One region of the Pseudoalteromonas sp. Cn5-37 genome, then DNA from elsewhere that is predicted to be linked to it. Evidence: predicted binding sites of a transcription regulator. Region 1 holds the regulator's gene; each other region holds the start of a gene.

What was found. The regulator sigma-54, encoded in region 1, starts transcription at its own class of promoters, with help from an activator protein. The targets are predictions, from matches to a motif close to GTTGGCACGNNNNTNGNNT.
Region 2: the regulator sigma-54 is predicted to act here: its motif matches at 7,559-7,577, upstream of fliE (flagellar hook-basal body complex protein FliE).
Region 3: the regulator sigma-54 is predicted to act here: its motif matches at 3,272-3,290, upstream of dps (DNA starvation/stationary phase protection protein Dps).

What each region holds. Positions count from the first base shown of each region.
Region 1 covers NZ_JAKGBA010000023.1:26,793-36,986, reverse strand. The annotation lists gene L1266_RS17925 (YgiQ family radical SAM protein) at 1-443, shown strand, start outside; gene mgtE (magnesium transporter) at 521-1,879, opposite strand; gene L1266_RS17915 (HPr family phosphocarrier protein) at 2,091-2,363, opposite strand; gene rapZ (RNase adapter RapZ) at 2,377-3,222, opposite strand; gene ptsN (PTS IIA-like nitrogen regulatory protein PtsN) at 3,223-3,675, opposite strand; gene hpf (ribosome hibernation promoting factor) at 3,679-3,966, opposite strand; gene L1266_RS17895 (RNA polymerase factor sigma-54) at 3,993-5,489, opposite strand; gene lptB (LPS export ABC transporter ATP-binding protein) at 5,596-6,321, opposite strand; gene lptA (lipopolysaccharide transport periplasmic protein LptA) at 6,318-6,839, opposite strand; gene lptC (LPS export ABC transporter periplasmic protein LptC) at 6,829-7,383, opposite strand; gene kdsC (3-deoxy-manno-octulosonate-8-phosphatase KdsC) at 7,380-7,931, opposite strand; gene L1266_RS17870 (KpsF/GutQ family sugar-phosphate isomerase) at 7,935-8,906, opposite strand; gene L1266_RS17865 (calcium/sodium antiporter) at 8,910-9,878, opposite strand; gene L1266_RS17860 (ATP-binding cassette domain-containing protein) at 10,127-10,194, shown strand, end outside.
Region 2 covers NZ_JAKGBA010000007.1:136,559-146,752, reverse strand. The annotation lists gene fliD (flagellar filament capping protein FliD) at 1-1,119, shown strand, start outside; gene L1266_RS11400 (hypothetical protein) at 1,340-1,627, opposite strand; gene fliS (flagellar export chaperone FliS) at 1,627-2,028, opposite strand; gene L1266_RS11390 (sigma-54 dependent transcriptional regulator) at 2,322-3,761, shown strand; gene L1266_RS11385 (DNA-3-methyladenine glycosylase I) at 4,218-4,805, opposite strand; gene L1266_RS11380 (sensor histidine kinase) at 4,933-6,045, shown strand; gene L1266_RS11375 (sigma-54-dependent transcriptional regulator) at 6,042-7,445, shown strand; gene fliE (flagellar hook-basal body complex protein FliE) at 7,616-7,948, shown strand; gene fliF (flagellar basal-body MS-ring/collar protein FliF) at 7,969-9,684, shown strand; gene fliG (flagellar motor switch protein FliG) at 9,677-10,194, shown strand, end outside.
Region 3 covers NZ_JAKGBA010000001.1:1,038,501-1,048,694, forward strand. The annotation lists gene L1266_RS04670 (S8 family serine peptidase) at 1-717, opposite strand, end outside; gene L1266_RS04675 (RNA polymerase sigma factor) at 888-1,379, shown strand; gene L1266_RS04680 (hypothetical protein) at 1,376-2,068, shown strand; gene L1266_RS04685 (CC0125/CC1285 family lipoprotein) at 2,080-2,544, shown strand; gene L1266_RS04690 (CBS domain-containing protein) at 2,711-3,130, shown strand; gene dps (DNA starvation/stationary phase protection protein Dps) at 3,358-3,876, shown strand; gene corA (magnesium/cobalt transporter CorA) at 3,937-4,893, opposite strand; gene L1266_RS04705 (GGDEF domain-containing protein) at 4,980-5,753, opposite strand; gene L1266_RS04710 (heme/hemin ABC transporter substrate-binding protein) at 5,935-6,744, shown strand; gene L1266_RS04715 (FecCD family ABC transporter permease) at 6,741-7,799, shown strand; gene L1266_RS04720 (heme ABC transporter ATP-binding protein) at 7,792-8,580, shown strand; gene L1266_RS04725 (HugZ family pyridoxamine 5'-phosphate oxidase) at 8,577-9,299, shown strand; gene azu (azurin) at 9,324-9,764, shown strand; gene L1266_RS04735 (tellurite resistance TerB family protein) at 9,981-10,194, shown strand, end outside.

The DNA.
Region 1 (10,194 bases):
AAGACATGGTGAATATGGCGCTATGGTTAAAGGCTCATGACTTTAAGCTTGATCAAGTACAAAACTTTTATCCATCGCCGATGGCCAATGCAACCACAATTTATCACACTGAGATGAACTCGCTGCGCAATATTAAGAACAATACTGAGCAAGTGCCTGTTCCAAAAGGCGCACGCCAGCGTCGCTTACACAAAGCGATTTTACGATACCACGATCCTGCTGGTTGGCCGATGATCCGTGAAGCACTAAGAAAAATGGGCAAAGCAAATTTAATTGGTAAAGGGCCGAATTGTTTGGTTCCTGAAGAAGGTCGAAACGAGAAAACTGCTAAAGGTAAGGGCGGTAAAGGCCGTGCAGCACTGACTCGTCATACCGGTTTTAGCCAGTTTAAAAAGGCCAATACCAAACCTAGAGTAGGTAAAAATAAGCAGCGTGCAAAGTAAAAGATATAAATACGGCCCTTAAAGGGCCGTTTTTATTTATACCAATTCGCTTAATTAAGTATTATTGTGAATTGGTATCAGATCAATAGCCAGGTTGCGGTGCCTAAAAAGGCAAAGATACCAACAATATCAGTGACGGTTGTCAGCACTACACTGCCGGCAAGGGCTGGGTCTATTTTCATTTTCTTAAGAATTAATGGAATACTCGCACCTGCAATACCTGCGGCAACAAGGTTCATAAACATTGCAAAGGCCAGCACTGCGCCGAGCTTAAAGTCCCATTGCCATAGGGCAACCACTCCAGCAATTAATATCGACCAAATAATACCATTCAGTGCGCCAATCGCCAGCTCTTTGAGTAATAAGAAGCGTTGGTTGGTTTGGTTGATATGGCCAACCGCTATACCACGAATAACCAGGGTTAAGGTTTGGCTACCTGCAACGCCACCCATTGAAGGGACGATACCATTGAGTACCGCTAAAATAGGTAAGATTGCTAAGGTGTTTTCGAAAAAGCTTGCCACAATGGCTGCTAGCAATGCGGTTAATAAGTTAACCCCAAGCCAAATAGAGCGACGCTGCGAACTTTTTAGCACTGGCGCAAAGGTATCTTCTTCGTCGTCAAGACCAGCGAGGCTTAGCATGCTGTGCTCTGCATCTTCACGGATTACGTCAACGATATCATCGATGGTAATACGGCCAAGCAAGTGAGCGTTATCATCTACAACAGGAGCTGAAATCCAGTTGTGACGCTCAAATAGCTGCGCCACATCGCTTTCATCCATAGAGATTAGGATTGACTCACAGTCTTCATCCATTAAATCACGAACAACTTTATCAGAAGGACTTGTCAGTAGCGTGGTTAACGAAAGCGCCCCTAAAAAGCAGTTATGTTTATCAACTACATATAAATCATCGGTACCCTCTGGTAACTCACCTCGTAAGCGTAAATAGCGTAAAACTACATCTAGGGTAACATCTGGACGAATGGTTACCGTATCGCTGTTCATCAGGGCTCCGGCTGAGCGCTCTTGATAAGAAAGCGCTTGAGTTGCCCTTTCTCTATCTTGCGAGTCCATCGCGCTAACAACGTCTTGATATACGGTATCAGGAAGACTACGTAAAACCTCACCTAAGTCATCGTCGTCCATATCTTCTGTAGCAGCAGCAATGTGCTCAGGCTCCATCTGGGCAATAATGCCAAGACGTACATCTTCAGAGAGTTCCTCTAGAACATCACCACGGACATCTGGGTCAACCAGCTGCCAAAGCATACGACGAATTTTATGGGGAGAAGACTCAAGTAAAAGGGCTGTATCACAAGGTGCCGTTTTGGCTAACATGCCGCGCACTTGAACAAATTGACCACTATTGAGTGACTTGGTCACTTGTTTGAGTTGTTGTAGTGGGTAATCTTGTTCAAAGGCTTCTGGCATTGGCGTCCTTACAACTGAAAAAAGTTTAAATAGGCTATGCAAATACAGCATAGTTGCTTTGTAGTGTATTTGCAGAGATATCGTCGCACTGCGATAAATTTATTAAGAGTTTTGTAATTTAGAAAAGCGAGCGATATAAAAGTAGGATATTTAAAGGGAATTTTAAATATCCGAAGTAAGTTTACCGTAAACCTTGAAGTCTTAGCAAATGCTATTCTTGCTCGTGAAAGCGTTGCGCAATTAATTCGCCGATTGCCGTTAATGCAGCGTCAGCGTCAGGACCTTCGCATACAACACGAACCTCTTTTCCTTGACTACTTTCAAGGAGCATTAACGCTAACACGCTGTCGCCTTCAGCTTCTTTCTCATCTTGAAAAAGTGTAATTTTGGCATCAAATTGCAGTGCTAGTTGCGCTAAAACAGTCGCAGCGCGAGCATGTAAGCCAAGTTTGTTTTGAATTAAAAAGGTATCTTCAGCGTGCATTGTTGGTGCCTAGTTAGATATCTTGTTCGCGGTGGCGAATTTTTACATTAGCATGAGTTTTAGAAAAGCTTTCACCAATTGTTTGCGCTAAGTAAACAGAACGGTGTTGGCCTCCTGTACAACCAATTGCAATGGTTAGGTAACTGCGGTTATTGCGCTCTAGATGTGGCAACCAAGTCTGTACAAAGGTTTGAATCTGCCAAGTGAACTTTTGCACTATGCTGTGGCTAGCTAAATAATCCCTGACAGGCTGATCGAGGCCGGTTAGTGGCTTTAAATCAGGCTCCCAGTGTGGGTTCGGTAAAAAGCGTGCATCAAAAACGTAGTCAGCTTCTTTTGGAATGCCATGCTTAAAACCAAACGACATAAACGTAATAATCAGTTTTTTATCTTTCTTACCTAAAATCTTTTCACGAATTGATTCTGCTAACTGATGAACACTCAAATCAGTGGTATCAATCATAAAGTCAGCGCGGGTGATCAGCACATCAAGCAGGATTTTTTCTTGTTTAATGGCAAGATCAAGCGGTAAAGAATCAATCGATAATGGATGCAAACGGCGAGTTTCAGAAAAACGCTTGATTAGGGTTTGATCATCACTATCTAGGTAGAATAGTGTTGGGTTAGCAAAACCTGGCAGGTACTCAAGAATATCATTAAACTCTTGCTGCTCTTTCGGTAAGTTACGTACGTCGATACTGACGGCAATTTTGTCATAATTATCAGAAACACTTCGCACGAGCGAAGGCAGTAGGTTGACAGGAATATTATCAACACAGTAGTAGCCTAAGTCTTCAAGAACTCGTAAAGCGACCGATTTCCCCGAGCCTGAGCGACCGCTGATAATTATTAATTCCATTTATGCCTCTGATGCAATTACTTGAAATAGTTGCTGATCGCTTGTAGCACTTCGCAACTGTTTACAAAAATCTTTATCTTTAAGTCTATCAGCAATTGTTGACAAGGTCTTCAAGTGCAACTGGCAATCGCCATCTGGTACGATGAGTGCCACAAAAATATCAACGGGACGATTGTCTATCGCATCAAAATTGATGGGAGATTCACTGACAATAATAAATGCATGAGGTTCATCAGCACCACTCATTCGACCGTGGGGAATAGCTATTCCTCGGCCGATACCTGTACTACCTAACTTTTCCCTGTTCAGAAAAGCATCTAGGATATCTTGTTGAGATAAATGAGGAAACTGCTGGTGAGCTAACTCGCTAATATACTCAAGAATTCTTTTTTTGCTATTAAAAAGGACCGCAGCTTTGCTGCAGTCCTGATTAGTAAGTGAACTAAGTTTCATAATTTAATGTCGAGCTAATTTCTCTTTATGCTTAATGACTTGGCGATCAAGTTTATCGATCAATGAGTCAATTGCTGCGTACATATCTTGATGTTCTGTAGAAGCGAACAACTCGCCTCCGTTTACATGTAAAGTTGCTTCTGCTTTTTGGCTTAATTTTTCTACATCTAAAATGACATGAACATTATTAATATGATCAAAATGCCTTTCTAGTTTTGCGAACTTAGTGTTTACATAGTCTCTTAATGAATCAGTGACTTCTACGTGACGACCAGTTAAATTTAGTTGCATAAGCATTTTCCTTCTATGTAAAACGTCTAAATCAGACTTTTACGCTGATTAGACGGAGGTATTGCTAGAGACTCACGATATTTTGCAATTGTACGTCTAGCTACTTTAATTCCTTGCTCAGCCAATATATCTGCAATTTTGCTATCACTCAATGGTTTAACCGAGTTTTCTGCAGCAACTAACTTCTTGATTAAAGCGCGAATTGCTGTAGAAGAGCACTCACCACCATTTTCGGTGCTGACATGGCTTGAGAAGAAATATTTCAACTCAAAAATTCCCCTTGGGGTATGCATATATTTTTGTGTTGTAACCCGAGAAATCGTCGATTCATGCATTTCGACCATTTCAGCGACATCGTTTAGCACCATTGGCTTCATTGCTTCTGGGCCATGTTCAAAGAAAGCTTGCTGTTGTTGCACGATACAGTTGGTCACTTTTAGTAAAGTATCGTTACGGCTTTCTAAGCTCTTAATAAACCACTTTGCTTCTTGTAAGTGAGAACGAATAAATTGGCTGTCGCTACTTGATTTAACAGAGCGAGACATCGCTGCATATTGGCTATTCACTCTAATTTTTGGCATACAATCTGGGTTTAACTCGACTACCCAGCGGCCTTTCACTTTTTTCACTGATACATCGGGTATGACGTACTCAGATTCTTCGCGTACTATGCTATCCGCAGGCTTAGGATTTAAGCTGTGAATGAGCGTCATCACTTCTTTAAGCTCGTTTTCTTTAAGCTTAGTCTTTTTCATTAAAGTGCGATAGTCGCGACTTGCTAATAATTCGATATGCTCAGATAAAACCATTTTAGTTTCAGCTAAATATGGCGTATTGGCATCGAATTGACGAAGTTGTATACACAGGCACTCTTGTAAACTTCGGGCGCCGATACCAACTGGATCGAATAACTGTATTCTTTTTAAGACAGCTTCAACTTCATCGAGTTCGATTTCTTCTTCATCATTATTTTGATTAAAGCTTTCGACAATATCTTCGCAGCTAACCGTTAAAATACCTGAGTCATCGATAGCTTCAACGATGGCAACGGCAATCGCTTCATCGGTAGGACTAAATGGTGTGAGCTGTAGTTGCCACATTAAATATTCTTGCAGTGTTTCTGTTGAAGCACCTTGGTAAATAGACTCGTCTTCAGGCATTGGCCCAGACGATGTTGATGGGGCGGCACTCATGTACTCATCCCACGTAACATCCATAGCTAAGTCATCGCTAACCGTATCCTTACTCAGAGCATCACTGCTTTCTTGCTCGAATTCGCTAGGTGCTTCGTCGGCAGACGCGCTGACTTGTACATCGTCAGACTCCGCTTTTTGCTCATTCTTACCGATGCTTTCTTCGTTGTAATCCGCTTCTTCCACTTCAAGCAGAGGATTACTATCAAGCGCTTCTTGAATTTCTTGCTGGAGATCCAATGTACTGAGCTGCAACAAGCGAATGGCTTGTTGCAGTTGTGGAGTCATTGTAAGTTGCTGGCCCATGCGCAGCTGTAATGATTGCCTCATGTATCCCTAACAATCCTTTTTAAGTTATCGGTAACGGTGAGGACACTGTTATCGATTTATTGTCATTGTATAAGTCTAGCAGATGCTCTAGTCGGTGGCGTAATGGTTACAGCCTGAATTGCTCGCCTAGATAAACATCACGTACAGTTTGGTCAGCTAATACGTGCTCAGGTGTCCCTGATGCAATTAGCTCCCCATGAGAAACAATGTAGGCTTTTTCACAAACATCAAGGGTTTCTCGAACATTATGGTCAGTAATAAGTACACCAATACCACGATTTTTTAGGTGCTCAATAATTTTCTTTATATCTAACACCGAAATAGGATCAACACCAGCAAAAGGCTCATCTAAAAGGATAAATTTAGGATTAGCGGCTAATGCACGTGCAATTTCAACGCGGCGTCGTTCACCACCTGACAGTGCCATACCTTGGCTATCGCGAATATGTTGAATGCTAAATTCATCTAATAAGTTGTTAAGCGTCTCTTCGCGCGTTGTTTTGTTAAGATCTTTGCGGGTCTCTAATATGGCCATCAAGTTTTGGTAAACTGTTAATTTTCGAAAAATAGACGACTCTTGTGGTAGATAACCAATACCTAAGCGCGCACGGCTGTGCATTGGCAAAAGCGTGATATCGTTATCATCGATGCTTATTTTTCCTTTGTCGCTTGGTACGAGGCCTACAATCATATAGAAGGTCGTTGTTTTACCTGCACCATTTGGCCCTAACAAGCCAACAATACTGCCCGCTTCAACTTCAAGACCGACATTTTTAACCACTTGGCGGCCTTTGTAGCTTTTAGCTAAAAGCTCTGCTTTTAATGTGCTCATGGTTGGCCTTTATCGTCTTTTTTATTTTCTACAGGCACTAAAATAGTGTGTACACGATCTGTTGAGTTTTCGTCTTTTTCTGCGCTGATCAGCTGTTGAGCCATATCATAGGTAATGCTTTTTGCCGTTACTTTTTGACCCGCTTGAGTGACTTCAGCTTCGCCATTGAGTGTTAAGAAGCGTTTCGCAACATCATAACGAACTTCTTCGGCGCTGGCACTCATCACGGTACCATCAGCTTGCTTTTCTTCGAAGTAAGCTGGTTTGCCTGTAGCGATAATTAATTCGACTGTACCTTCGGTGTCACCGCCATGTGCCTCAAGTCGCTCTGCTGTAATGCGACGATCACCATGCACGATCTCTACGTTACCTTCGAATATGCCAACGCCATCTTTTAGTTTACCGACTTGGCGATCTGAGCTAATGCTAATTTGAGCGCCTGTTTGCTCGGCAGCTGCGCCCGAAAAGGCAATTAATAAGCTTGGGATCAGGAGTAATTTCTTCAGTTTATTGGTCATAGTATATGGTTCGTGTATGGTTAGTTAACTCAACAATTTCGGCTTTTAAATCGGCTTTTAAGCCTTTACCGGTAATTTTTAAATTCGGTCCTGTTAGTGTTACAGGTTGCTTTGAAAACATCGTCATTTTATCAATGTCGACATTAATATTTTCTGCTTTTATGTCTTCGATCATACCGTTATGGGTTAAGTTTTTAGCAACTACATCCCCTTCAAAAATCAGCTGATCATTTTCGTATAAAGTAGCTTCTTTGGCTCTTACTTGCCAAACTTGCTGATCGCTATAAATAGTAAAAATAGGTTGTTCAAAAAAGGTAAACCCTAATTGTTGATACAACTCCATTTTTGCAGCTGCCACTTTATGACTAATTTTACCTTGCTCGTCATAAGCTGTTTGCTTTAGAGCAACGGCAGTGTAATCAGGTGTTGCGATGATCTCGTCTTCACTAGTTATTGTATCAGTTGACTGGTTAAAGTACGGGTACCATAACCACACCATGCAACAGACAAAAACAATACTCAGTAAAATACGGGCTATATTCATGCGCTGGTACCATCGCTAGTTAACGGCTTGCCGTTTTCTAACATCAGTAAATCAGTTAATTCACGCACGGCTCCAAAGCCACCCGGTAATAATGTGGTGTAATGAGCCAGCTTCTTGATAAGCGGGTGTGCATCGTTTACTGCGACAGCAAAGCCAACTTTTTCCATAACTGGTAAGTCTGGACCATCATCACCAATATAGGCAATCTGTTCATCTGTCAGCCCCAGTTTATCCTTTAACTCTTGATAAGCAATCAGCTTATCTTCTTGTCCCTGATAAATGTGCTGAACTGTTAGGCTAGTCATTCGCTGCTGAACTATTTGTGAATGGCGGCCAGTAATCACTGCCACTTCAAAGCCACTATTAATGAGTGCTTTAATACCAAAACCATCTTTAGTATTGAATGCTTTAAGCTCTTCGCCATTATTACCCAAATAAATTCGACCATCAGAAAAAACACCATCAATATCACAGATTAATAGTTTTATTTTTTGAGCACGCTGACTCACATCAGGGCTCAGGGGCTGGTATAGTTCGGCGAATGTCATTGCTTAGAGAACTCCTGCTTTTAATAAGTCTTGCATATTAAGGGCACCAATTGGTGTGTTGCTTTGATCCACCACAATTAAACCATTAATACGTTTATGCTCCATAATATTTAAAGCTTCAGCCGCAAGCATGTCAGGGCGAGCCGTTGTGCATGAACGGGTCATCACTTGGCTAATTGCCGTGTTATGGATATCGATGCGCTGTTCTAAAATACGGCGTAAGTCACCATCAGTGAATAACCCGGCTAACTTTTCATCTGCACCAATCACTGCGGTCATACCAAGGCCTTTGGCTGACATTTCAATCAATGCATCTTTGATGCTTTGGGTTTCGCTAACGATTGGCGTTGCGTCGCCTGCGTGCATCACATCATCTAATGTAAGTAATAAACGTTTACCTAAGCTGCCACCAGGGTGCGAAAGTGCAAAATCGTCGGCAGTGAAACCTCGGGTTTCTAGTAGCGCAACCGCCATTGCATCGCCCATAACCAAGGTTGCAGTGGTGCTTGCCGTTGGGGCAAGGCCTAACGGACACGCTTCTTGGCTAACTTTGATGCACACATGAACATCAGACAGTTTTGCCATTGTTGAGTCTGGGTTGCCTGTTAACGAAATCATTTTTGCGCCAATGCGCTTAATAACAGGGATAATACTGAGTACTTCGCTGGTCTCACCTGAATTTGAAATACACATCACCACATCGTCGCGGGTGATCATGCCTAAATCACCGTGGCTAGCTTCGCCAGGATGAACAAAAAATGCCGGAGTGCCAGTACTTGCAAGGGTTGCAGCAATTTTATTACCTACATGGCCAGACTTGCCCATACCAATCACAATAATACGACCTGTACATTGGAACATTAATTGGCAAGCATTATCGAAATCTTGATTTATATATTGCTCAATTTCTTGTAAAGCTTGTGCTTCAATTTCGAGTACGCGCTTACCCTGCGCGATAAAGCTAGGTTGTGTCATTAATTATCCTACTTGGCTGAAAATATAGCCCTGATATGCAATAAATGCGACTAACAGTAAGCCACCTTCTACTCTATTGATACGACGAGCACCTTTAAAGTTCAATGACATGGCAATCAATACAACGGTTGCTGCAATCATGATAAGTGCATCGCGGTTTGCCGCAGAAGGGTCAATAATTGATGGGTTGATAATACCCGCAAGTGGTAATACGGCGAGTAAATTGAAAATGTTTGAGCCAACGATATTACCAAGCGCTAAATCGTCTTCGTTTTTTAATACCCCTGCAATACAGGCTGCCAGCTCTGGTAAGCTGGTGCCAATAGCAATTATGGTTAAGCCTATTACAAGGTCTGATAGACCAAAATATTTTGCGATATCAACGGCTGATTCAACTAAAAAGTGTGAACTGACTGGTAATAAAATCATGCCGATGATTAACCAAAATATGGCTGATTTAGTGCTGACATCGTTCGGAACATCTTCACATGCTTCGCTGACAAATGGGTCATCTTGGTTTTTAGCACGCAGAGACACAATAACTAAGCCACCAATGAACACCGCAAAGGCAATCATCAATGCAATGCCTTCAGCGAACGAAAAATAGTTATCTGAGAACACATACCAAGCGGCTACTGAGATTAACAGTACCAGCGGCATTTCGCGTTTGAGTGTCATTGAAGATACTGAAAGAGGGCGCAGTAAAGCTGTGACACCAAGTACAAGTAAGATGTTAGTAATGTTAGAGCCGACCGCATTACCTACCGCAGTATCTGTTTTACCGGCAAGTGCCGCTGATGCAGATACCATCATTTCAGGCGCAGATGAGCCCATAGCAACAACGGTTAAACCAATGATTAGGGTGGGGATCCCCATATTTTTTGCCAGTGCAGCCGCCCCATAAACAAACCGATCAGCACTCCAGACGAGTGCAGCAAAGCCAATAATTAAAATGACAAAAGAAGTCACCATTGTGATACGCCAACATTACTTATACAGATGACTGCAAATAGTAACAAAAGCGAGCCTGAAAGTATAAGTAAAAGAATGGGCTGGCAAGCATAAAGCGTGCTTGGTAAGGAAACTAAATTTCAGGTGTCGTTAAGCTCTTTACAGCTAGCTTTAGAATTTATTGATAGAAAATATTACAAAATTTTACGATTTGTTTTTTCCATCTTGACTAAAAAACCCTTAAAATGGCAAAACTAGTGAAAAACGTTATGGAGAGCGACTTGTCGCAATCAATAGTAGAAATCAAGGATGTAACCTTTTCACGGGGCGATAGAAT
Region 2 (10,194 bases), on a different contig from region 1:
AAAGTAAACAATCTTGCGACTGAACATAAATTGATGTCAAGTGCATTTGCAGAAGATGCCGCAGTTGGTGAAGGGACGTTAACTATAGCGTCAGGTGAGAATAGTTTTGATATTGATGTGTCAGATACTGCAACTTTGTCTGAAATTCGTGATGCGATTAATGACAGTAAAGATAACGACAGTGTAACAGCAACGATTATTACCGACGATAATGGCCAGCATTTAGTTTTATCCGCAAAAAATAGTGGTGTTGAAAACGCAATAAAAGTTACAGCAACTGATGCTGATGGCGATAATACTGACGCGGCAGGTTTATCGGCTCTAGCCTATGACACAGATGCAGGGGTGACAAACATTAGTGAAGTAATTGCTGCAATAGACGCTTCAATTACCATAGATGGTAATTTAACAGTTACTAGCAGTGATAACGAGTTTGCAAATGTTATTGACGGTGTAACGATTACCGCCAAAAAAGCACATGGCACTGATGACGATGATAGCACGTTAAAAATTACTGAAAATAACAATAATATTAAAGCAGGCTTAAACAGTTTTATTGAAAGTTATAACGAATTACTTGAGCTTAGTAATAATTTAGGTAAATCAGGTGAAGACGGCGCTGGTGTGATGGCTGGTGATTCTATGCTTCGTGGGGTAATGTCAAAACTCCGTCAGCAATTAACCAGTGAAGTAACCCTGAGTGATGGCAGTAGTTTGTCGTTATCAAAACTCGGGGTTGAAGCAGACCGTTACGGTAAATTAAGCCTAGACACAGAACGCCTAAACGAGCAAGTCGAAGCAGATGTAGACCTAGTGCAGGAGTTCTTTATAGGTGAAAATGAAGACGAGGGCGGTTTTGCACAGTCTTTTGATGAGCTAATGAGCTTTTATACAGACTCAGATGGTATTGTTCAAAACAGAATTGACAGTAAACAAACCCAGTTAGATGGCTTAGATGATGAGCGAATTGATTTTGCAAGAAAAATGGAGTCGTTAGAGTCTCGTTTATACGCACAGTACAATAGCATGGATTTACTTGTAGCCCAGATGAACTCAACCAGTAGCTATGTGCAAGCGCAGCTTGATAATATGCCAGGGGTTGTTAAGCAAAGTAAATAATTGATTAGTCTATTTTCTTATCGGTATTTAGGCGCCAACTCTTTTGGCGCTTTTTTGCTTTTGGTTCATAAACGATCTATTTAGTAAATATTTTACTTTGTTTGAATAGAAGTACAAAAACCAATTCACTATCTACAACCGCGACTTTATTTTTCACAATTGATATAGCGCTAATAACGCGTTTATATAACTGAGTATGTCAAAAGCAACTAAACGAAAATTAGCGTTTAGTTGCTTTATATTTAGAAATAGCTTTTTGTGATTTACGCTGGTTGATTAACTCGGCCTGAGTTTTATCTCTCGCGTTTTTAAGTCTAGCTGTAGCGGCTAAAATTTTAGCTTGTATAGCTAATAACTCTTTTTCTTGAGGTGGTGTTTCACTCTCACACCAATGTTTTAACTCTTGGTCAATAGCTATTAACGTTTGGCTTGCCAGCTCAATATCTGTTTTATCTATGTGCTCTGATAATGCAATGAGTAATTCATTCAGAGCGTTATAATTCGGCATTATTGCTCAGCTTTAGGTATGCGCTCTTCGAGCGGAATAGAATCCCACCCTTCTTTTATTTCTTTAACGATACGGATAACATCATCTACTGCTGCAATGTCGTTGTTTACATTTGCTTCAGTTAACCTGCGTTGGCAAAAGTCGTACAGCGATAGTAGGTTGCTAGAGATATCCCCGCCATGCTCAAAATTGAGTGCATCTTGTAGAGCACCGAATAATAAAATGCAGGTAGAAATATTTTCACCTTTTTTTTCAAATTCTTTACGCTCAATAAAGCCTTTAGTTGCTGCTAAGCGTCCGATAATATTGCTGAAAATCAAATTGATCTGCTCATAAGGAGACATTTCATTAATGTTGCTAACGCTAACTTGACTGTACTTTTTTATCGATATATGTGCCATGAGAAAATCCTATATTAAAAACACCGATTCATAAAAATAGATAAGCAATATTAATGCCATTGATGTTATCTTTCTTTGAGCATTTCTATAGAGATTATAGCAACGAGTATAGAATATTTTAAAATTCAAACAGGCTAAATTTGTAAGTTAATTCTTTAGTATTAAATTTTAGTGCTAAGTGACTATTTTTTGGCGTTGATGTCAATAAATTGCCGCTTAGCGCTTGCATCCCTCCTAAACTCGCTTACAATTTAGAAATTAACTAACCTCGTGGTAACTGTGGTTCGCCAATAATGATCTTAATTTTAGACAATAATAATAATCGTGCGATAGGTTTACATGCAGCACTTACCTTCATTGGTGAAACTGCACAATTAGTTGATGAGACTTCATTACAGTCTTTTTGTGAAAAACATCAACAGCAAGAATGCATGGTCATTCTTGGTGCTTTACAGCAGCTAAATCACGAGGCTGTGATCAAACAGTTTCCTGCCATTCCGTTTTTATTAATTGGTGAAACACTCAAACCGCTGCTAAGCATTGCTAATGTAGTTGGTTTAATTTGTGAACCGTTTAACCATGACGTAACTACTCAGCTATTACATGATTGTCAGCAATATCAGCGCATGCTACCGGGTGACCATAAACAAGCTAAATCTAACAAATCATTTGATGGTTTAGTCGGTGAAACCGAAGCTGTAAAAGATGTGCGCTTTTTAATTGAGCAAGTAGCAAAAACCGATGCCAATGTGCTGATCTTAGGTGAGTCAGGCACAGGTAAAGAAGTTGTTGCACGTAACGTTCATTTACTCTCTAAACGCAATACAGGGCCATTTGTGCCGGTAAACTGTGGTGCTATTCCTGGTGAACTACTTGAAAGTGAGCTATTTGGCCATGAAAAGGGGGCCTTTACGGGTGCTATTTCTGCACGCAAAGGGCGCTTTGAATTAGCGCAAGGCGGCACGCTGTTTCTAGATGAAATAGGTGATATGCCTTTGCAAATGCAGGTTAAACTACTACGTGTGTTGCAAGAGCGTAGCTATGAGCGAGTAGGGGGTACTAAGCCTATTCAAGCTGATGTACGCATTATTGCAGCGACTCACCGTAACCTTGAAGAGATGATTGAAAAGGGCGACTTCCGTGAAGACCTTTTTTATCGCTTAAACGTGTTTCCAATTGAAAATCCTTCGCTTAGTGAGCGTGCTGACGACATTCCTTTGCTGTTAAAAGAGTTAATGCGTCGTGTTAATGAGCAAAGTGGCACAACGGCCAAATTCACTGAGCGTGCGATTCAAAGCTTAAAAGAACATGCGTGGCCGGGGAATATTCGTGAACTTGCTAACTTAGTTGAGCGCATGGTGATCATGTTCCCTGATAAAGTAGTTGATGTGCCAGACCTACCAGCTAAATATCGTTATATCGAAGTTGAGGCCTATGAGCCTGAGTACCCTGAAGAGTTGATGGAGCGAGATGCTTTCAACGATATTTTCAGTACCGGCTTTAGTGATTACGATGATGAAGAACCTGAAGTACCAGCAACAACGGCTGACTCAGGTTTATTACCAGATGAAGGAATTGAGCTCAAAGAGTATCTTGCTGAGCTAGAAATTAGCTTAATCAGCCAAGCATTAGAGCGCTATGATTACGTTGTTGCACGTGCAGCAGAAATTTTAGGTGTTAGGCGCACCACACTGGTCGAAAAAATGAAGAAATACAACCTAACGCGTGACTAATAGTTAAGAGCAGGTTTTAGGCAAAAATTAACTAAGTACTATGGTTATTACGCCTATAGAATGGGCTGTGTCTTTATTTATAGGCGCTAAACTTACGAGCGCGCTCACCGTCTTTCATTCGGGGTCTGCTGTGGTAATAAATCACTAAAAGCTTTTTGCACAAAGAGAAAATAATGAGGAACAAATGAGAAACCAAGCCCTTTCTCTTAATATTTAAAGCGCAATATTCCTTTAACCTATTTGTGAATCAGGCTCTTAATACTTTTACCACCAAGGTAATCGAGGTGCTGCGCGCTACACCTAGTAGCCTAGAGCCTAAAATTTAACATCTTTATTTTTACCTCATAAGCGCAGCGTCTCTTAGCCTCTTTGTGAATAAGTTACTTAATTAGCTTTTTACCACCGGAGGCTGCTTGCAGCACCGAGAAGATAGAAGCCAAGCTTAGCCCATATCACCTAATAACTATCAATAATCTCTTGTTTTCTAAAACAATCATTACTGTGGTCGTTAACCATGCCACAGGCTTGCATATGCGCATACACAGTGGTTGGCCCTAAAAACTTAAAGCCGCGCTTTTTTAAATCTTTGGCGAATGCTGTAGAGGCTTCAGTAATAGCCGGGTAATCCTCTAATTTATCAAGATCGTTTACCAATGGTTTGCCACCAACAAACTGCCATTGGTAATTTGAGAAACTGCCAAACTCTTTTTGAATCTCAATAAAACGTTGCGCGTTATTGATAGTGGCGGCGATTTTAGCGCGATTACGAATAATACCTTCAAACTGCATTAATCGTTCGACGTCGTCTTCGGTCATTTTGGCAACGTCTTCAACAACAAAGTTTTTGAAAGCACTGCGATAGCCATTACGCTTTTTGAGTATGGTATACCAACTCAGTCCCGCTTGTGCTGACTCTAAGGTTATAAACTCAAATAAGCGGTGATCATCATATAATGGCACCCCCCATTCTTGGTCGTGATAGGCCACATAATCTTCTTTGCTGGTATCGAGCCATGGGCAACGACACTGGTGTTCTTTTTGCATTATTCCCTCGCGATTGTCATTTTTTTGTCAGTGTTTTTTTGTCTTTAATTTATTGAAATAAAACAAAAATAAATTTGGTACGGATTGTGCATTTAGCTAGGTAGACACGATTTTTTGAGTATCGATTATGGCCTTAGCAAATGTCCTAAAACCACAATTTATCACAGCCAAACAATATAACCCATGCTTACAGCAAGAAGAGTATGTGGGTGAATTGAGTGAGCTGCGCCAACAAGCCAGTTGGTTAGGCCACTTGGTTGATACCATGCCTGCGGGTGTAGTGGTTTTAGATGGCCGAGGCATGATCGCAAAAGCCAATCAAATTGCTATTGATATGCTAGGTGAGCCGCTTGAAGGTGAAAAATGGTTTAGCGTTATTCAGCGCTCATTTCGACCACAGCAAGACGATGGACATGAAGTATCACTTAAGGATGGCCGTTTAATTAAGCTTGATATTACTGCGCTTGCTCCAGAGCCAGGACAATTAATTTTAATGACAGATTTAACTGAAACCAGACGCTTACAAAAGCGAGTTGCACATATGCAGCGCTTAAGTGCGCTTGGCAAAATGGTTGCTTCGCTTGCTCATCAGGTCAGAACACCGTTATCAGCGGCCATGCTTTATGCTGCAAATTTAGGCTCAAAGCGATTGCCAGAAAGCTCGCGTGGTAACTTTCATACGAAGCTAATGTCGCGTTTAAAAGATTTAGAAACCCAAGTGAACGATATGCTGTTATTTGCCAAAAGTGGTGAGCAACAAGTGGTCGAAAGCGTTTCAATGCAACAGTTACTTAATGAAGTAAAAGCCGGTGCTGATGCCATGGTTGCACAAAATAACAGTGAACTTAGCGTGAACTTGCCTGAGCCAGATATTGAAATTATGGGTAATAAAACGGCTCTGGCGAGTGCTATTCAAAACCTGATCCACAACAGTATTCAAATTATTGGTTCTGAGGCTGTGGTAACCCTGAGTGCCGAACGTGACGAAACTAGCGAAAACTGTGTTCGTATCAGTGTCAGTGATAATGGCCCGGGTGTTGATTTACGCCATGCCAACAAATTATTCGAACCTTTTTACACTACCAAAAGCCAGGGCACGGGGCTAGGACTTGCAGTTGTAAGTTCAGTCGCCAATGCGCACCAAGGACGGGTTGAAGTGACTAATAATGCTCATGGGGGAGCATGTTTTAGTTTGATCTTGCCAATTAGTGCAGAACCAATCTCAGCGGAGGCAAAATGAATACTAACTCTATCTTAGTCGTTGAAGACGACGCAGGTTTACGAGAAGCGCTAATCGATACCCTTGAAATGTCGGGTATTGATTGCGTTGCTGCAGATAGCGCTGAACAAGCGGTGATCTTGCTCAAGCAAAATAGCTATTCATTGGTTGTTAGTGATGTGCAAATGGGCGCTATGAGTGGCCTTGACCTATTACGTAGCATTAAACTTAACTATCCTGAGCTGCCGGTCTTAATGATGACAGCCTATGCCACTATTGATGATGCTGTAGAAGCAATGCGTTTAGGCGCGATTGATTACATGGCAAAACCGTTTGCACCAGAAGTGCTTCTTAATATGGTGAGTCGTTATTTGCCTGAAAAAGAAAAAGAAACCGATGGCCCAATTGTTGCCGATCCATCGAGTATTAAGCTATTAGAACTCGCGAGCAAAGTTGCCCGTTCAGATGCCAGTGTCATGGTACTCGGCCCAAGTGGCTCGGGTAAAGAAGTGTTGGCTCGTTTTATCCACGATAAATCAAATCGTAGCGATGCTCCCTTTGTGGCTATTAACTGCGCTGCTATTCCTGAAAACATGCTTGAAGCAACCTTATTCGGCTACGAAAAAGGGGCGTTTACCGGCGCGATTCAAGCTTGCCCGGGTAAATTTGAGCAAGCTCAAGGTGGTACCATCTTACTAGATGAAATCACTGAGATGGATTTAGGCTTACAAGCTAAATTACTGCGTGTACTTCAAGAGCGCGAAGTAGAGCGTTTAGGTGGCCGTAAAACCATAGAGCTTGATGTACGCGTACTGGCTACAAGTAACCGCGACTTAAAAGAAGCAGTGAGCGAGAATCTATTTAGAGAAGATTTATATTATCGCTTAAATGTATTCCCGCTAATGTGGAAACCATTAGCCGAGCGTCCTGGCGACATTATTGTATTAGCTGAGCATTTAATAGAGCGTCATTGCCTGAAAAGTAAAGAACCTATAGCTCAACTAAGTGAGGGTGCGAAACAAAAGCTGCTATCGCATGCTTGGCCAGGTAACGTACGAGAGCTCGATAACGTTATTCAACGGGCATTGATATTATGTGATGGTAATAGTATTCATCAAGATGATGTCTTTATTGAAGAGTTGCTTACTGTTGATATCAAGCCAGTCGCTACACCGCCACACAACGCACCCGTATATCAAGAACAGCCTGTTGAAGTTAATTTAGATACCGTGCCACAAGTGAGTGAGCAAGGTAATTACAAAGACGAGCTGAAAGACAAAGAGCATCGTATTATTTTAGAAACCTTAGCGCGTTGTAACGGTAAGCGTAAAGAGGTTGCAGAAACCTTAGGTATTAGTCCGCGCACGTTACGTTATAAATTGGCGCAAATGCGTGACTTGGGTATTGCTTTACCTGCATAAACTCCTTCCAAAAAGTTAGTTAAGCAAGCTCACATTTTTGTGAGCTTGTTTGCTGTCAAAACTCTGACAAGTAAATTATCTGTGTTAAGTTGTTGAAAATTCTCGTTTTATTTTGTGGCACGGTTTGTGCTTTATCAGTGCATAAGTAAACTGCATTGTCAGAGAGTATTATGAAAGTTCAAAACAGCGCATTATTTCAAGAAATGCAATCTATGGCTTCAGAAGTTGGTCGTGGTAACTCAATTAATAATTTACCAACACAAACTCAGCCAACTTCATCGGCACAGTTTGGTGATTTACTTACCAATGCACTTGATACAGTGAATGGCTTACAACAAGAAGCAAAACAAAAAGTAACCGCGCTTGAAATGGGCGATCGCAGTGTTTCACTTGCGGACGTAATGATTGCTTCGCAAAAGTCATCAGTTGCCTTTGAAGCGACGGTACAGGTTCGCAATAAACTTGTTGAAGCTTATAAAGAAATTATGAACATGCCTGTGTAACTAGGTAGTGGAGAATTATTGTGGCGCAATCTAATCAATCAACTGATCTAGCCTTAGCAGGCGGCGGTATCGATGCAACCGATACTGACGATCAACAAGAGCAAAAGTCAGGCTACCTAAGTGCCTTAAATGGTGTAGACGTTTTACGCCAGGCTACTTTAGTGATTGCTTTAGCAATCTGTTTGGCTATCGCAATTTTTATTATTATTTGGGCTCGTCAGCCAGATATGCGTCCGCTTGGCAAAATGCCAACGGAAGAGCTTATTCAAACGCTGGACTTTTTAGATGCTCAAAAGATTGATTACGAACTTGATGGTAACGTCATCTCTGTTGAAGAAGGTGAATACCAAAACATCAAATTATTGATGGCTCGTGAAGGCCTAGAGCAAGCGCCAAGCTCAGGTACTGACATCATCATGCAAGACATGGGGTTTGGTGTAAGCCAACGCCTTGAACGTGAACGTTTAAAACATGGTCGTGAGCAACAGCTTGCACGTACCATAGAAGAGCTAAAAAATGTTACTCGCGCCAAAGTACTTTTAGCTATTCCAAAAGAAAACGTATTTGCTCGTCGTGAAAAACAACCTTCAGCGACGGTAGTACTAACCTTAAAACGCGGCCGTACGCTTGATGGTGAAGAAGTTGACTCAGTAGTTGATATTGTTGCCTCAGCAGTCCAAGGTTTATCGCCAGAGCGCGTTACTGTGACTGATCAAAATGGTCGTTTACTGAATTCAGGTTCACAAAACTCACTTGCTGCTCGCTCTCGAAAAGAGTATGAAATTGAGCGTAAGCGTGAAGAAGAATACTTAAATAAAATCGATAGCATCCTTATTCCAGTTGTAGGTTTAGGTAACTACACAGCGCAAGTCGACTTAAATATGGATTTTAGTGCAGTCGAAGAAACACAAAAACGTTATAACCCAGACTTACCCGCTGTGCGCAGTGAAACCACGTTCGAAGAAAACAACATTGGTGGTCTTGCTGTCGGCATTCCAGGTGCGCTAACGAATCAGCCGCCAGTTAACTCTAATATTCCTGAGGTCGCTGGCCAAGGTAGTGCAGGTTCAGCAACGAACCCAAGTCGTTCGCATAAAGAAGCAACACGTAACTACGAACTTGATACCACAATTTCGCATAAGCGCCAGCAAACCGGTGTTATCCGCCGCATCAGTGTGTCAGTTGCCGTTGATTATGTACCACAAGTAGGTGAAAACGGTGAAACAACTATGGTTCCTCGCTCTGTCGAAGCATTGTCAAATATTCGTCGCTTACTACAAGGTGGTGTTGGGTTTGATATGCAACGCGGTGATGCACTTGAAGTCGTTACAGTGCCATTTGTAAGACAAGATACAGGTGAAGCGATTGAAGTTCCACTTTGGGAGCAAGATTGGTTCATGAAGATGCTACGCTTAGCATTAGGTGCACTGGTTATCATCGTACTTATTGTCTTTGTTGTAAGACCTATGCTGAAACGTCTAATTTACCCAGACGATACACTAGAAGAATATGATGAAGATGCATTAAGTGCAGGTGTAGATATTGGTGATAGCACGCTAGATATGCTAAATAAAGACTTTGACTCTGCTGCTGTAGGATTCTCAAGTGATGGTACACTACAGCTGCCAGACTTACATGGCGATGAAGATTTACTCAAAGCAGTTCGTGCATTGGTTGCAAATGAACCAGAACTGTCTTCTCAAGTAGTGAAAGCGTGGTTAACAGAAGATGACTGATCAAGAACAAAAACAATTACCACCGGCGTTTGATGTTGATAAATTAGACGGTGTTGATAAGGCGGCAATCTTATTGCTGAGCTTATCAGAAGAAGATGCTGCGCAAATCCTTAAGCACTTAGAGCCAAAGCAAGTGCAAAAAGTGGGTATGGCAATGGCCGCACTAGATGATTTATCGCAAGCGAAAATTAGCGCAGTCCATAATTTGTTTATTGAGCAAATTCAAAGCTTCAGTACCATTGGCTTCCAGTCTGAAGACTTTATTAAAAAAGCCCTTACTGCAGCGCTTGGTGAAGACAAGGCGGCCAGCCTTATTGACCAAATTGTTATGGGCTCAGGGGCGAAAGGTCTTGATTCATTGAAATGGATGGACTCAAAGCAAGTGGCGAATATTATTCGCAACGAGCACCCGCAAATTCAAACCATTGTTTTATCTTATTTAGAGCCAGAGCAATCAGCGGAAATCTTGTCGCAATTCCCAGAAAAAGTGCGCTTAGATTTAACCATGCG
Region 3 (10,194 bases), on a different contig from region 1:
CATGAGCTGCCCATACTTACCTACCAAAACGCCAGCAACCGCAGTGCCGTGCAAATCGGGTGAAACTAAGTCATTTGCAAGAAATGACTGCATTTTTATCTGTGTGTTACTAAATCCCGGATGAGTCGTATCTATCGCACTATCAATCATGCCAATTTTTACAGACCAGTCACACATTGCTGTAAGCTTTGATGAAGACGCATCTTGCTGAGAACCATTTTGCGCTTGATAAATATGATTTCTGTCCAATAACGCTGCATCATCGAGTGAAAGTAAACGTTGCAAATGCGCTTTTGAATCGTAATTGGTCGGGACAACAAACCGCACTAATGACAAACCCAATGACGTGTATTGTTTAGTGACGATAATTTGCGCGCCAATTTGCAACAGTTTTGCCTGATGCTGTTCATTCGCAAGCATTATCCATTGCCTTTCAACTGCACGAAAACCATGCTCAACATCGACTTCAACAAATGCAGGAGCCTGTAACTGATTGAGTATCTCTAGCCTTTTAGGTAGCGAGGTCACAATGGCTGTTGCGTCGTCGATTAACTCATGTTTGCGTATGCTTTCTACTTGGCTGGTTATGCGCGGTTCAAGTTGATTAATAACAGGATCTACCTGTTCTATCACACCATTTATTGGCTCAATAATCGCTGCTGATAGCGTACTTGAAGTAAACAGCAAACTACTTAAAATGACTGATTTCAATTTCATGTTACAGTGACTTCTCATTTAGTTAGGTACTACTATAACGTTTCAGTGAAAGAAAAATTGCATTTATTGGGAATAAAACTTTTTCTTGCTCGTTATAGTAGTGTGAGTTGGCTGAATCATTGATGAGTTATTTCATTAATCGGCCCTTGCCCTAACCAATAAGGGAAACTATGACAAATACAGTAACCAGTTTATTACCAGCGCTGCGACGTTTTGCATTTTCGCTTACCGGCAATCAAGCAGATGCCGATGATATTGTACAAATGACCATCGAGAAACTTTTACAAAAAGGCATGCCCGATGATATTGAACCACTAAAATGGGCTTTCAAGATCTGTCGCAATGTTTGGATCGACGAATACCGCTCGCAAAAAGTGCGCTTAAAGGCAGTTCAAAATACAGAACTTCAAGAACCCATCTGTGACGATGAACAAGAGAGTTTCGCAACCAAAGAGACTTTGCAGCGGGTAAATAACGCTTTAACAACCTTGCCAGATGAACAACGCGCTATTGTATCCCTCGTGGCAGTGCAAGGTATGGCTTACAAAGATGTTGCGCACACCCTCGAAATACCTGTTGGCACCGTGATGAGTAAATTGTCACGAGCCAGAGCTGCACTTTATCAATTAATTAAGCCTGATTTCACTAAGGAAAACGCATGAAGATTGATGACCAAACACTCAGTGCTTTTTTAGACAATGAATTACCAGCAAACGAAATGGACGCAATACGTAATGCAATTGCTGAAGATGAGCAACTCGCTTTACGCCTAGCTGAACTATCTGAAGTTGACATGCTCGTTAAACAACACGCAGCACAGATTGATGCAATGCCCTTGTCTGATGAACTTGCACAAACAATCGAGCAACATAATAAAGAGAATGTCGTTTCGCTATCTAAATGGCAGCAAATTAAACTAGCTGGTCGCAAACAAATGGCCGTTGCAGCAAGTATTGCGGTGCTTTTTACAGTCGCTATTGCTAGCTTTGTTCAACAACAAGGTTTGGAACAACCCATTGCCAACGCATTAGATCAACAACTGAGTGGCGACAACACACTATTAGATACAAACAGAAGCCTAACTGCACAGCTTAGCTTTGTTAATACTAATGGCGATTTTTGCCGCCAATACACGCTGTATTCTAAAACTACCCAGCAAACACATATTGCTTGTAAACAACAAGGAATTTGGCAGCTTCATGCATCGAGCGAGCAACGCGCAATTTCAAGCCAAAGCTATCGCTTAGCAAGTAAAACACCTGCGCTTGATAGTTACATCGACGAGCACATTCAAGGCCAACCGTTAGATCGTAACGCCGAACAACAAGCGCTAACTAACCATTGGCAATAAGCGAGACAATCATGAAACACGTATTATTAGCTTATTTTGCCATTGTATTAATTGGCTGCACCAGCAGCCAACATTCGAATGATAAAAACATTCCTGGCCTAACAACTAAGCAGCTTGCGGATAATCAATATATCCTTCAATACGAGACTCGTCACGGTTCAAAGCGCTCAGCGCTTGAGCAAAGTATGCTGCAAGCCGCCAACATTACGATAGACACCGGTTATGACTGGTTTCTCGTTGCCGAGCAGGCAGTTGATGTTGAACGCGCCAAGCCCACTAACAAACCACGTTTTGAGCAAAGAGCACACTGCGGTTTATTAACCTGCACAAGTCAAACTTCGCCAGCACTGCATGAGTCAACGTTATTAGAGCGCACAATCGTCATACAATTAACAATCATTTTAGGAAAAGGCATAAAACCAAGTGAAAAAGCGCATGATGCTTATACGCTAATTGAACAAGCTAATAATTCATAAAATTAATATTTAAAGGTAAAAATTATCCTCATTACATCTTTTTGCCTACGGCTGAACTGCATAAGTAATTACACCGTTAATCACTAATACTTTGATCTCACTTAAGTGAAATTAACTAGATAAGCGCTAAACTTACCGCAACTTGATTAATTGTAAGGATGTAGCCATGACACACCTAGTTAGTGATTTAATGACGCCAGACCCATTTGCTATTAGCGCGCAAAATACCCTGCATGATGCTCATAATCTAATGAAAGAGAAAAATGTTCGTCATATCCCTGTGATCAATGAGCATGGTGGTTTGGTTGGCATGTTAACGCAAAAAATCATGATTGCTCAGGTAATGAATATCATGGCTAATTACAGTGCCAGCGCCCTCGAACGCAAGGAAAAGCAAACTAATGTGGTTGATATTATGGCTACCGATTTTACCAGTATCTCGCCAGAGCAACCGCTACACGAAGTTGCTAAGTTTTTTGTTGAGAACCGTCATGGCTGCATGCCTGTGGTTGATAAAGATAACAACCTAGTGGGCATTCTAACCTCATCTGATTTTGTTCGTTTAGCGGCGGCTTTACTTTCTTAAGTCGTAAATTAGTATCTGCACACTGAATTTTTTACAGAAGGTGTGCAGAGTTTTCATACTTCTTCTTAACTAGTATCACCCTCCCTCAAGACTTAAATAAAATTAATCTATTAAATTCAGAGCCTTATAATTTAAAAGTTATTAGGCACAACGCTTGCTTCTGTGTAATTACACATGCTTTTTAGATTAAAAGCGAAAGGAAATTTACAGATAATCTCGGAGGAGTAATGAGTAATTCATCATCAAAAATCGCAGAATTTACAGCACCGGGTGTTAAAGACCAAGCTGCAGCGGACACGATTGCTATTCTAGACCAACGCATGGTCGCTTTAATCGATTTACACCTCACTTTAAAACACATTCATTGGAATGTTGTTGGTCCTAATTTTATTGGTGTACACGAAATGCTTGACCCACAAGTAAGCGCAGTGCAAGAGATGACTGACACGATTGCAGAGCGTATTGCAACCATGGGCGGCGTACCTGTTGGCACACCTCAATCAATTGTAGAACGCCGTACTTGGCAAGATTATTCAATTGGTAAAGGCTTAGTTACTGACCACCTAACAGCGCTTGATAAAGTGTATAACGGTGTTAATAAAGACCACCGTGCAGCTATCGATAAGCTTGGTGAGCTAGACCCAGTTTCTGAAGATATGATCACTGGCCAACTGGCTGATTTAGAACAATTCCAATGGTTTGTTCGTGCACATATCGAATCGTCTACCGGCGAATTGAAAGGTTAAACCCCCTAGGTCTATCCGAAGACCCTTTGCCCAGCATTTGCTGGGCTTTTTTATGCTTTGTTACAACCAACCTTTATGTTTAAAGAACAAGTAAGGTGCAAAGCCAGACAGCAACATAATGCCAATTGCAAACGGGTAACCCCATGCCCATTGCAGTTCAGGCATACTGTTAAAATTCATCCCATAAATACTGGCGACAACGGTTGGAGGTAAAAACACCACTGAGGCGATAGAGAAGGTTTTGATAATTTGGTTTTGTTCGATGTTAATAAAACCCTGAGTCGAGTCCATTAAGAAATTCACCTTATCAAACAAAAATGTACAGTGAGACATAAGGGTATCAATATCGAGCACAATTTCACGTAGTGATTCGCGGTCTTCTGTCGGCGCTCCTAGGTGGCGCAGTAAAAACGAAATATTCCGGCGCGTATCCATCAAACATAAACGCACCTTACCGTTATTATCTTCAAGGCGAGAAATTCGGCTAACGGCTTCTTCTAAGTCAGAGTCATCCTCTTCAAGTACATAGGCACTGAGTTTTTCTAACTGATGATGCATGTCTTCAAGCATATCAGCGTGGTTTTCGACTTTTTGGTCAAATAAAGTCACCAAAAGTTGCTTTGGATTATCACACGCCACTTGCCCTTTCCGAGCACGTAGTCGTAATAGACGAAAATCGGCTAGTTCATCATCGCGGATTGTCAGCAAACAGTTGTCTTGTAACAAACAAGCTACGGTTACCGTGTTAAAGCGCCCTTCGTTTGGTGACATGAAAAGCGCATGCACATGCAAGCCTTCATGGTCGATAAAACAACGGGAAGAGGCCTCGATTTCTTCAACATCATCAGCGCCGGGTAAGGTGATATTAAGGGTGCTTGCCAGCGCTTGTCGTTCTTCTTCAGTCGGATTTATAGTATCAATCCAATGGGCATTCTTAATAGCGGTTGCAAGAGGCATATCAGCAGCTGGCTCTGTTTCTGTGATCACACCTTGGTCTATAGAAAAAAATCGTAACATGCGCCCTACTTAAAAAATAAAATTATTTAAAGAATTTAGATGTTTCAAAGACAAACAATATATCAGTGTTTTTATGGAGCAAGCCATTAAAATAGCTTGGCAAATGCAAGCTGGTTTCGCCCAGATGATTTAGCACTATACAGTGCATTATCAGCTCTTTTCATTAACGATATTAAGTTTTCTTTATGAGGACGGTCCCAATCAGCTACCCCTAAACTAACTGTAATCTTTAGCGGTTGCTCAGCGTAATTAATTGTCATCTTTGCGACAGTTTTACGGAGCAATTCTAGCTTCTGTTTTGCCTCTACCACTCGCGTGTTTACCAAAATTAGAGCAAACTCTTCGCCCCCTAAACGACCTAGTAAATCCTCTTGCCTTAAAGTTTTCTTGACTAGGTTTGCAAAACTTACCAATACCTCATCTCCAGCAGCATGACCGTATGTATCATTAATTTTTTTGAAGTGATCTAAGTCTAAATAAGCAAATACAACTGGTTGATTATTACTTTGACACATTTGCAATAGTTCATTCCCTTGAGCTAGAAACTCTCGACGAGATAGCAATCCTGTTAAATGATCATACATTGCTAGTTTTCGATGTGTTTCCTCTAATTTTTGAACTTTAATCATCAAACCACTAATAGACCATGAAACGATTGGTGCAGTAACTGCAGGAACAATTGTCGCTATAATAAAAATGACAGGCATCATTTCTGTCCCTGTAGCAAGAAGAGTCAAGAAAGTAATCAGTAAAGAAATTGCAATACTAATCACAGTAATAAAAAGCATCCTAAGCCAACGGCTTTTTTCTCTTTCTCGATAATCCATTAAAGTTCGTTCTGTTTCATAAAAACGCCTCATGCAAGCCTCCCGCCCTCAAAGTGATAGATGATCGAGTATAATCTAAATTTCATCCAACAAGACTAGCACAAAGAGTTGAACTACGAAGTTACCCCCCCAAACACATATTGATTGTGATAACTATTTTCATTTGCATTTAATTAATTATAATAGGGCTACTATCATTCAAGTGAGTGCAAATATGAAATACTTAAGCGTCATGTTATTACTGCTTTCAAGCTCAGTCTTCGCTGAGCAACGAATAGTAAGTGCCGGAGGAACATTAACAGAAATTATATTCGCGTTAGGTCAGCAGCAAGAGCTAGTAGGTGTTGATCAATCGAGTATGTATCCAAAAGCGGCCACAGAGTTACCTCAGGTTGGGTATTACCGCGATCTTGCTGCGGAAGGTGTACTTTCTTTACGCCCAACGGCACTTTTTGCACTTGAAGGAACTGGCAGACCTGAAGTATTGAAACAAATCAGTTCGACTGGTGTAACGTTAAAAACCTACCCTAAGCCAGACTCTATCAGTGAGCTAAATAGCTTAATTACTAATTTAGGTAATGAATTAGGTGCGCAAGAGCAAGCACGTGCTTTAAATCAAAAAATCCAAAATAGCTTACCTGAAAAATCTTCGCTTACTGGTAAAAAAGCACTTTTTCTATTATCGGCCAATGATAGAGGCTTAGTTGCTGCCGGTACTGATACCGTGCCGCAAATGTTGTTTGAATATACTGGAATTAAAAACTTAGCGCAGACTCACTCAGGCTTTAAACCATTAAATAGAGAGATCCTTGCCGTAGAGCAACCCGATTTTATTATTGCACCTGCTCATGTCGTTTACTCATTAGGTGGTAAAGATGCATTTTGTAAGCTGCCCGCTTTATCTTTATTAAAAGCAGCACAAAACTGTAAGTTACTGGTTATGGATAGTTTATTATCATTGGGGTTAACACCAAGAATAGCGATTGCCATTGAGCAAGTTAGTGAATATCGCAATAAGCTATGAACGATTCAATTACTTTACCAATAGTGCTAAGAACAAGGCTTTTTCCTAATAAATGGATAGTCCTTTGCGTTCTGAGTATTGCCGCCTTATCTTTACTAAGTATTGGTTTTGGCCCCGCCGGCTGGGACTGGCGTTTAGCTATTGCTTGGCTTGCGCCAGAGCACTTTACACAGTTTGACCCGTTACAAATTAATGTTGTTACGCAAATTCGTTTACCACGTTTTATGTTAGCTGTAATGATTGGTTTAGTGCTGGCTCAAACAGGAACGGCGACTCAAGCCCTGTGCCGTAATCCACTTGCCGACCCATCTATTATTGGTATTAGTTCAGGCGCTGCAGTTATTGCAGTGGCATTTATCGCACTGGGTGCGAAATTTGATTTTCAAGCCGATAAATATTTACCTTATGCCGCATTTTTAGGTGCATTGGCTGTCACGCTTTTTGTTTACCTGATCGCTAAACAGGCCGGTCAAGTTAATGTGACGACCTTGATTTTGGTCGGTGTAGCAGTAAACGCTCTTGCCTTTGCATTAATAGGGTTATTAAGTTTTTATGCTGATGACAGTGCGCTGAGGTTAATAAACTATTGGACTATGGGCTCACTTGGCGGTGCTACGTGGGCTAATTTAAATCAAGCATTACCACTGTTACTTATCAGTGCAATTGGCCTGTGGTATTTAAAAGAACCAATGAATTGTTTACTGCTAGGTGAATCACAAGCTCAGTATTTAGGAATAAACACGCAAACTCTTAAATTTCAAATCATTATTTTAGTTGCATTAGGTGTGGGAGCAAGTGTCGCAATGACAGGCTTAATCGGGTTTGTTGGTTTGGTTGTTCCGCATATTGCAAGGCTTATGGTGGGTCCCCATTTACGGGTTATGATGCCTTTGTGTATGTTGCTTGGCATTATCGTTTTATTACTCTCTGATTGGCTCGCACGCACATTAGTCATGCCAGCAGAGCTTCCTATTGGGATTATCACCGCCCTACTTGGTGCGCCTTTGTTTATCTACCTTATTTTAAAAAGTAAGCAAGGAGGCGCAATTGCTTAGTTTTAATAACTTAAGTGTTAATTACGGCGAAAAAGCCATCTTGCAAGATTTAACTGGTAAGATTAAAGCAGGTCAATGTGTGGGCTTAATTGGTGAAAATGGAGCTGGAAAATCCACCTTGCTCCACACTCTAGCCGGAAGTCATCCTTATCAAGGTGAAATACTGCTACACAACCACCCCTTAGCAAAATTTAGCCAAGCTAAACTGGCCCATCAACGTGCCGTTGTTATGCAGTCTCAGCAGCTAGGTTTTGCATTCACAGTGCAAGAGCTTGTCGCAATGGGGCGCTACCCTTACAAAGAAACAACGCAGCACTGTGCTAAAAAAGTAGCTCAATACATTGATTTTATGGAGCTGGGTCACTTGAGAGATCGTCGTGCCACGGCTTTATCGGGCGGCGAGTTACAACGAGTGAGTATGGCGCGTTGCTTAGCGCAACTTGATGCATTTAGTGATGATGCTCAGCCGAAGCTCATGTTATTAGATGAGCCAACTTCAGCGCTCGATATGCGCCACCAGCATGCTTTATTGGGTTGGGTTAACAAGTTTGTTAAGCAAGGCAATGCCGCCATTATTGCAATCCACGACTTAAATTTAGCAAGTCTTTATACCAGCGACATTATTATGTTGCATCAAAAACACATTTTGGCGTCTGGCAGAACATCAGATGTCCTCACTGAGCATAATTTAAAACACATTTACGCCATGCCTTTGTATGTTAAGTCACATCCACTGCATGACGCCCCAATGATTTATTCTCAACGTCAGGAGTTTTCATGAGAACACAAGCCGTCAACGACGCCAAGCAATTGGTATACAAAAAAAGTAGCGGAGTAATGTCTACCCTTTCATATAATTTACGCGGCTATCCATTTGGCTCTGTAACTCCTTACATGTGTGATGAGCAAGGAAAACTGTATTTTTTTATCAGCGATATTGCTCAACACACTAAAAACCTAGTTCACGACAAGCGCATGAGCCTAACAATATTTGATGCAGCGCAAACAGGCGATCAAAACGAACATGGTCGAGTAACCATCGTGGGTGATGGCTCATTAGTTCCAGCAGAACATGCTGAAGTATTACTCAACAAATATATTGCTTTATACCCAGAAGCTGACTCTTATCGTAGCGCTCATGACTTTAACTTATGGCAATTAGACCCTGTTCGCATTCGCTATATAGGCGGCTTTGGCAAGATTTTTTGGATTGAAAAAGATGAATGGCTTACATCAGAAAAAGCATGGGATGACAACCAAGAGCTGCATATGATCAATCATATGAACGAAGACCACAAAGATGCAATGTCCTTAATTCTAAACCATCACTACCATGTTGACGACACAGCACCCGTTTTGAATGGTTTGCTACCGCAAGGCTGCTACATCAGAAGCCATAATAAGAACTACTACATCCCTTTTAATGAGGTATGTGATAACCCTCAAGCAGTACGAAAAGCACTTGTTCAACTAACTAAAGATGCACGTGCCACTGTGTAAATATGTTCATTTAAGGAGAATACCATGAAGAAAATTTTAGGCTCTATTTTGTTTATTCTTGCAGCTTCAGCAAATGCTAATGAATGTGAACTAACAATTGAATCAAACGATATGATGCAGTTTTCAACTAAGTCATTAACTGCCCCAAAAAGCTGTAAAGAAGTGACGGTAACACTAAAACATACTGGCAAATTACCAAAAAATGCCATGGGCCATAACTGGGTGCTTTCTAAACAAGCAGATATTCCAGATATCGCCAGCGATGGCATGGGCGCAGGGCTTGACAAAAATTACCTAAAAGAAGGTGATAGTCGTGTACTTGCTGCAACTAAAATTATAGGGGGTGGCGAACAAACCAGCGTAACCTTCGCAAGCAACCTTTTAAAAGAGGGCGAAAATTATGCACTTTTCTGCTCATACCCTGGTCACTACGCAATTATGCAAGGGACGTTTACCTTAATTTAAACCTTATATTTTCACCAATAGATAGCCAGCTAGTTTGCTGGCTTTCTTGACTTAAGTTAATCCCTATTCACCCCAATAGCAGGTTTTAATATTGCCGATAGAATACCCAATAAAAATATACCACCAATTGTTAACTGATGTGTTTTGTAACATTTATCTCGTTTCCTTTTGATTTTAAATCACCTAATCTGGGCACATATCTGCAAGGAGAGAACAATGAAAGACTTACAAAAATTAGTGGGTAATTTAAATAAATCAGGCGCGCTGAATGGCTTTTTGGGTGGTGTTGCCGGCGGTGGGCTAACGAGCTTGATGGGCGGAAAAAGTAAAAAGAGCAGTAAAAAAGCCGTAAAATATGGTGCGCTTGCTGCTGTCGGTGGCCTTGCTTGGAAAGCCTATAAACAATACTCAGAACAAAAAGCGGCTCCAG